Regions from separate parts of the Rhizobacter sp. P1_G5 genome, predicted to be linked through region 2. Evidence: riboswitches for the same ligand, from Rfam matches in the RefSeq annotation. Region 2 holds a riboswitch; the other holds the start of a gene.
What was found. Region 2 has a riboswitch for S-adenosylhomocysteine ahead of metH (methionine synthase). Riboswitches for the same ligand answer to the same signal wherever they lie in the genome.
Positions count from the first base shown of each region.

Region 1: linked by a shared signal. The riboswitch ahead of ahcY (adenosylhomocysteinase) and the one ahead of metH (methionine synthase) in region 2 are both predicted to bind S-adenosylhomocysteine.

Region 1 covers NZ_JBFUCB010000132.1:463-4,527, forward strand. The annotation lists partial or broken gene AC1D12_RS12045 (aldo/keto reductase) at 1-380, shown strand, start outside; gene AC1D12_RS12050 (hypothetical protein) at 456-1,508, shown strand; gene AC1D12_RS12055 (HAD-IIB family hydrolase) at 1,519-2,328, opposite strand; S-adenosyl-L-homocysteine riboswitch at 2,423-2,507, shown strand; gene ahcY (adenosylhomocysteinase) at 2,583-4,010, shown strand.
Region 2 covers NZ_JBFUCB010000110.1:6,971-10,012, forward strand. The annotation lists gene AC1D12_RS10660 (homocysteine S-methyltransferase family protein) at 1-954, shown strand, start outside; gene AC1D12_RS10665 (OmpA family protein) at 960-1,580, opposite strand; S-adenosyl-L-homocysteine riboswitch at 1,699-1,774, shown strand; gene metH (methionine synthase) at 1,833-3,042, shown strand, end outside.

The DNA of each region.
Region 1 (4,065 bases), on a different contig from region 2:
CCGGCGGCCTGCTGAGCGGCAAGTACGGGCGCGACGGCCAGGGTGCCGAGCATGGCAGCCGGCGCACCACCTTCGATTTCCCGCCGGTGAATCGGGCGCGTGCCGACGACTGCATCGACGTGATGCGCGGCATCGCCGAGGCGCATGGGGTGTCGGTGGCGCGGGTCGCGCTGGCCTGGGTGCTGCACCAGCCGGCGGTGAGCACGGTGATCATCGGCGCCAAGCGGGTCGAGCAGCTGGACGACAACATCGCGGCGACGGCCTTGAAGTTGAACGCCGATGAACTGGCGGCGCTGGACCAGGTCAGCGCGCTGCCGGCGGAGTACCCGGGGTGGATGCTGGCGCGGCAGGCGGGGCAGCGGGCGGCGCGGCTGGGGTGATCCGTCAGGGGCGTCGAGGAGGAACGTTCGAGGCGAGGTGGTTACCAAGCAGAACCAGTTCGTCAGGATGTAGCCATGCTCGAGTCAGTCAAGAAGTCGCGCTTCAATCCCTTCTCTCGGAGGCGCAATGGCTCGGATGGGCCGAAGGTTCGTGGGGATGTCGAGAGGAACCGAGAAAAGGCCCGCCACTCGAACTCGTCGGTGGAGGACTCCCTCGGGTTTTCGCTTGATGGGACCGCCAGCGAGGAGGCCGATCGAACTCAGATGAACGAGTCACTGAAGCACGGTGCTGTGGATGAGATTCTGCGTCGAGGAGGCCCTTTCGGCAGCCGTGCCAGTCACCAGAACCTTGAGATGTTCATCGAGAATGCCACTGCACTGATCACGAGCGACGATGATGTGGCAACGCACGTTGAGAATGTGTTCTTGGCCCTGGAGATGGGCTTCACTGTCGAGGCAGAGCACCGCGGCTTTCTGGACAAGTTGGCCAGGTGGTGCAAGTCCGCAAAGAAGCGCCTCGGCGACGACAAGGCCTTGTGCAGTGAACTCGACAGGCTGCGCGTGCCGCTCGAAAGCGCCGCCCTCACACTGCAATCGGAACCTCGCACCGTTTTCGCGGCCGATTGCGGGGCTATTCCAACCTACAAGACAGAAATCGAACTGCGGGGCGACTCAAGTGGCTTTCGTCTCAAGAATCGCACGCCACTGTTCCAGAAGGACGTCATCTTCAAGATCAAGGGCTATAAAAGTGCCACTTCGGGTGAGCTTGTTCAATTCCTGCGTGACGCCGTGGAGGGCAAGGACCCGGAATTCGGGCCGGTGAAGCAGTTTCGACTCTGTGCATGGTTGATGCGGAAGCATGCTTTTTCCGGTGAAGAGGCCTTCCAGGTTCTTGCTCACGCCGTTGCGGCAATGCGCAGCTACCAGGGATGGGCCTGGGCCAGCTCGGATTTTCACCACGCGAAGACGCTGTTCAAGCAGTGCCGAGCGCTGCACTCGGCTGGTGAATTTGGCGATTGCTCCAAGCCTGCTGCCGCATGGCTGTACGAATTGGGGCAGCACACGGCGATCCTTGGCCACGACAAAGGGCTCAAGTTGGGAGGCTTGATGTCGGGAACCAGGACGTGATGACGCAGTTTCAACCCAGCGCCAGCAGCGCCTGAACGAACTCGGCGAACCCTTCGCCTCGGGGGCTGCGCGTCAGGTACGCCGGCCAGGTGTGCAGCCGATCGGCGAACTGCATCAGGTTCGCGACCCCCACGCTGACCGGGAAGTGCCCGAACATCGCCTGGTCGTTCGTCGAATCGCCGACGTAGGCCCAGGCGGGGGTCTCGGCATCGAGCGAACGCCCGAGCAGCCGTTGCACGATCCAGCGCGCGCCGCTCAGCTTGTCGTGCTCGCCGTACCAGCCGTTGATGTGGATCGAGCTGACGGTGGCGTTCATGCCTTCGCTGCGCATCACCTGCAGCACCGCGTCGATCTGCGGCTGCGTGAGGTGGGCGAACTCGCTGTGGTCGATCGCGATGTCGGTGACGCGGCCGGCGCTGTCCTGCGCGAGCGTCGTGCCAGGCACCTCGGCGAGCACGCGTTGCGCGGTGCGCCGCAGCCGCAGCGTGTTGCGGGCGCGGGTGGCCTCGTCCTGCGCGTACTCGATCTGCAGGTGGCCGGCCGCGTTGCGGAATAGCGCGACTGCGCCGTTCTCCGCGACGATCGCATCGATTGGCCAGTCGCGCGCAAACGGCTCGCTCCAGCCCATCGACCGGCCGGTGATCGCGATGACCGGCAGCCCGGCGTCGCGCAGCGCCTGCAAGGCCGCCAGCGCTTCGGGCTCGATCGCGCCGTCGCGCGTCAGCGTGTCGTCGATGTCGGTCAGCACGCCGCGCACGCTGCGGGCCAGCTCGGGGCTCAGTTCTGAAAGGGGGCGAGGGCGGGGCGCGATGTCAGACATGCCCTGCAGTCTTGCACGACCCGCGGGCATACCGCACGCCACAACGCACGCAACGCACTGGAATCCGCCCGATCCGGCGACTACAATCCCTGCACTTTCCGAGGAGCGTTGCAAGGCCGCCTGTCGCCACGACAGCCGCCCCAGGCTCGGGAATTCAATTGCAACCGCGCTCACCCGCACGATCGTCCCTCGTGGGTGAGTCTCTGAACTGCCAACGGCGATGCGCGTGCGGGTCCCTTTCAATGGAGCCCGACATGAACGCTGTTCTCAAGCCTTCCCAAGACCACGCCATCGCCGACATCTCGCTTGCCGCCTGGGGCCGCAAGGAGATCCGCATCGCCGAGACCGAGATGCCCGGCCTGATGGCCATCCGCGAGGAATTCGCGAAGGCGCAGCCGCTGAAGGGCGCGCGCGTCACCGGCTCGCTGCACATGACGATCCAGACCGCCGTGCTGGTCGAGACGCTGCAGGCGCTGGGCGCCCAGGTGCGCTGGGCCTCGTGCAACATCTTCTCGACGCAGGACCACGCCGCCGCCGCGCTGGTCGAGAAGGGCACCCCGGTGTTCGCCTACAAGGGCGAGAACCTGACCGACTACTGGGATTACACGCACCGCATCTTCGACTTCGGCCCGAAGGGTTCCGACGGCGAAGGCCCGAACATGATTCTCGACGACGGCGGCGATGCGACGCTGCTGATGCACCTGGGCCAGCGCGCCGAGAAGGACATCAGCGTGCTGGACAAGCCCGGCAGCGAGGAAGAGACCTGCCTGTTCGCGAGCATCAAGGCCAAGCTCGCGCAGGACCCGACCTGGTACACCCGCAAGAGCGCGCAGATCCAGGGCGTGACCGAAGAGACCACCACCGGTGTGCACCGCCTGAAGGAAATGAGCGCGAAGGGCACGCTGCTGTTCCGCGCGATCAACGTGAACGACTCGGTCACGAAGAGCAAGTTCGACAACCTGTACGGCTGCCGCGAATCGCTGGTCGACGGCATCAAGCGCGCCACCGACGTGATGATCGCCGGCAAGGTGGCCTGCGTGGCCGGCTATGGCGACGTGGGCAAGGGCTCGGCCCAGGCGCTGCGCGCGCTGAGCGCCCAGGTGTGGGTGACCGAGATCGACCCGATCAACGCGCTGCAGGCCGCGATGGAAGGCTACAAGGTCGTGACGATGGAGTACGCCGCCGACAAGGCCGACATCTTCGTGACGACCACCGGCAACAAGGGCGTGATCCGCCACGAGCACATGCTCGCGATGAAGGACCAGGCGATCGTCTGCAACATCGGCCACTTCGACAACGAGATCGACATCGCGGCGATCGAGAAGTACGAATGGGAAGAGATCAAGCCGCAGGTCGACCACGTGATCTTCCCGGACGGCAAGCGCATCATCCTGCTGGCCAAGGGCCGCCTCGTGAACCTCGGCTGTGGCACCGGCCACCCGAGCTTCGTGATGAGCTCGAGCTTCGCCAACCAGACGATCGCGCAGATCGAGCTGTTCACGCGGCCCGAGAAGTACCAGGTCGGCCAGGTCTACGTGCTGCCCAAGCACCTCGACGAGAAGGTCGCCCGCCTGCACCTGAAGAAGGTCGGCGCGATGCTGACCGAGCTGACGGACGAGCAGGCCGCGTACATCGGCGTGTCGAAGAACGGCCCGTACAAGCCCGACACCTACCGGTATTGAGCCCCCCAGTCGCTTCGCTCCTGCCCCCGAGGGGCGCCACCCCTGGGCCCGGCAA
Region 2 (3,042 bases):
CGCTACAAGCTCGGCGAGGCCGACTACCGCGGCGAGCGCTTCGCCAGCCATCCGAAGGACCTGAAGGGCAACAACGAGCTGCTGCAGTTCACGCGGCCCGACGTGATCCGCGAGATCCATGAGCAGTACCTCGCGGCCGGCGCCGACCTGATCGAGACCAACACCTTCGGCGCGACCAGCGTCGCGCAGGACGACTACGGCCTGGGCGAGGTGGCGCGCGAGATGAACGTGGTGGCCGCGCGGCTCGCACGCGAGGCCTGTGACAAGTACGCCACGCCCGACAAGCCGCGCTTCGTGGCCGGCGCGCTCGGCCCGACGCCGCGCACCGCGAGCATCAGCCCGGACGTCAACGACCCGGCCGCGCGCAACGTGAGCTTCGACGAACTGCGCGCCGCGTACTACGAGCAGGCGGCGGGCCTGCTCGAAGGCGGCTGCGACCTGTTCCTGGTGGAGACGATCTTCGACACGCTGAACGCGAAGGCGGCGATCTTCGCGCTCGACGAGCTGATGGAAGACACCGGCGAGCGGCTGCCGGTGATCATCTCAGGCACGGTGACCGACGCGTCGGGGCGCATCCTGTCGGGGCAGACGGTCAGCGCGTTCTGGCACAGCGTGCGCCACGCGAGGCCGATCGCGATCGGGCTGAACTGCGCACTCGGCGCGACGCTGATGCGGCCGTACATCGAGGAGCTGGCCAAGGTGGCCGGCGACACCTTCATCAGCTGCTACCCGAATGCGGGCCTGCCGAACCCGATGAGCGACACCGGCTTCGACGAGACGCCGGAGATCACCGGCAGCCTGGTCGAGGAGTTCGCGCGCGCCGGCTTCCTGAACATCGCCGGAGGGTGCTGCGGCACGACGCCGGCGCACATCGCCGAGATCGCGAAGCGGGTCGGCGCGTACCGGCCGCGCTCGCGGCACGATCCGTTGTTCTCAGGATTGCTGGCCGCGTAGCCCGGCTACTTGCTGCCTGAGCGCACCGCCCGTTCGCCGATCAGGATCTCGACGCGCCGGTTCGCCGCGCGGCCGGCCTCGTCGTCGTTGCTGCCGACCGGGTCGCGCGAGCCGCGACCGGCCACGCCGATCTTCACTGGCGACAGGCCGCGCGCCACCAGCCAGTCGCGCGCACTCGCCGCACGGTCCAGCGACAGCGCATCGTTGCCGGCCGCCGAGCCCTTGCTGTCGGTGTGGCCGACGATGCGCAGCTCCAGCTGCGGCTGGCTGCGCAGCACCGCTGCCACCTTGTCCAGCAGCCCGGTGGCGACCGGCTTCAGCGCCGAGCGGTTCGGCTCGAACGCGACATCGCCCGGCAGCGTGAGCCACAGTCGCTCGTCGGTCGTGCGCGCCAGCGCCATCGGCGTGCCGTTCAGGCTGGAGGCCAGTTGCCGCTCGACCGCCTCCATCTGCGGCGACCAGCTGCGCGCCGCGCCGGAGGCCGCCTGGCCATAGACCGGGCCCGGCGCGGAGCCGGGCACCGAGGGCGCCGGCGCCGGCAGCGGCTTGACCTGCGGCGCGCCGCAGGCAACCAGCAGCGCGGCAACCGCGACGGAGAGAGCGAGGAATCGTGTGTTGTTGTTCACGGCAGAAGCAGTCCAGTCGTGGATCCCGGATTGGACACGCTCCGTGCACCACGACCGCATCAGGGGCTTGCCGAGTTGTAACCAAGCCGCTCACGGGGCCTGGCCGCATAAAATGCGCCTCTCCAAGGAGCGTTGCGACGGCGGCCCATCGGGCTGCCGCCAGGCTTGGAAGCTTGCAACCACGCTCACCCCTCGCATGATGAATCCGCATGCGCCCCGGGTGAGCTCCGGGGCGGTGCCAGCCGACCCGCCATGACCGCCTCCGCCTCTCTGTCGTCGCCGACGTCTACCGCCCGTCCCGTTCCGCCGATGAAGCTGTCCGGGCTGGAACCGGTGCTCATCGGGCAAGGCAGCCTGTTCGTCAACATCGGCGAGCGCACCAACGTCACCGGCTCGAAGGCCTTCGCGCGGATGATCCTGAACGGCGAATTCGAGCAGGCGCTCAGCGTGGCGCGCCAGCAGGTCGAGAACGGCGCCCAGGTGATCGACATCAACATGGACGAGGCGATGCTCGACAGCAAGGCGGCGATGGTGCGCTTCCTGAACCTGATCGCCAGCGAGCCCGAGATCGCGCGCGTGCCGATCATGATCGACAGCTCGAAGTGGGAGGTCATCGAGGCCGGCCTGAAGTGCATCCAGGGCAAGGGCATCGTCAACTCGATCTCGATGAAGGAGGGCGTCGAGCCCTTCATCCACCAGGCGAAGCTGGTGCGCCGCTACGGCGCCGCGGCCGTGGTGATGGCCTTCGACGAGAAGGGCCAGGCCGACACCTTCGAGCGCAAGGTCGAGATCTGCGAGCGCGCCTACCGGATGCTGGTCGACGAGGTCGGCTTCCCGCCGGAAGACATCATCTTCGACCCGAACATCTTCGCGATCGCGACCGGCATCGAGGAGCACGACAACTACGCGGTCGACTTCATCAACGCSACGCGCTGGATCAAGCAGAACCTGCCSGGCGCCAAGGTGTCGGGCGGCGTSTCGAACGTGWSCTTCAGCTTCCGCGGCAACGAGCCGGTGCGGGAAGCCATCCACACCGTGTTCCTGTACCACGCGATCCAGGCCGGCATGGACATGGGCATCGTCAACGCCGGCATGGTCGGCGTGTACGACGACCTCGAGCCGACGCTTCGCGAGCGCGTCGAAGACGTGGTGCTGAATCGCCGCCCCGACGCCGGTGAGCGGCTCATCGAGATCGCCGAGACCGCCAAGGGCGCCGCCAAGGACGACAGCGCCAAGCTCGCCTGGCGTGCCAAGCCGGTGCGCGAGCGCCTGAGCCATGCGCTGGTGCACGGCATCAACGACTTCATCACCGAAGACACCGAAGAGGTGTACCAGCAGATCAAGGCCGGCGGCGGCCGCCCGCTGCACGTGATCGAAGGCCCGCTGATGGACGGCATGAACGTCGTCGGCGACCTGTTCGGCCAGGGCAAGATGTTCCTGCCGCAGGTGGTCAAGAGCGCGC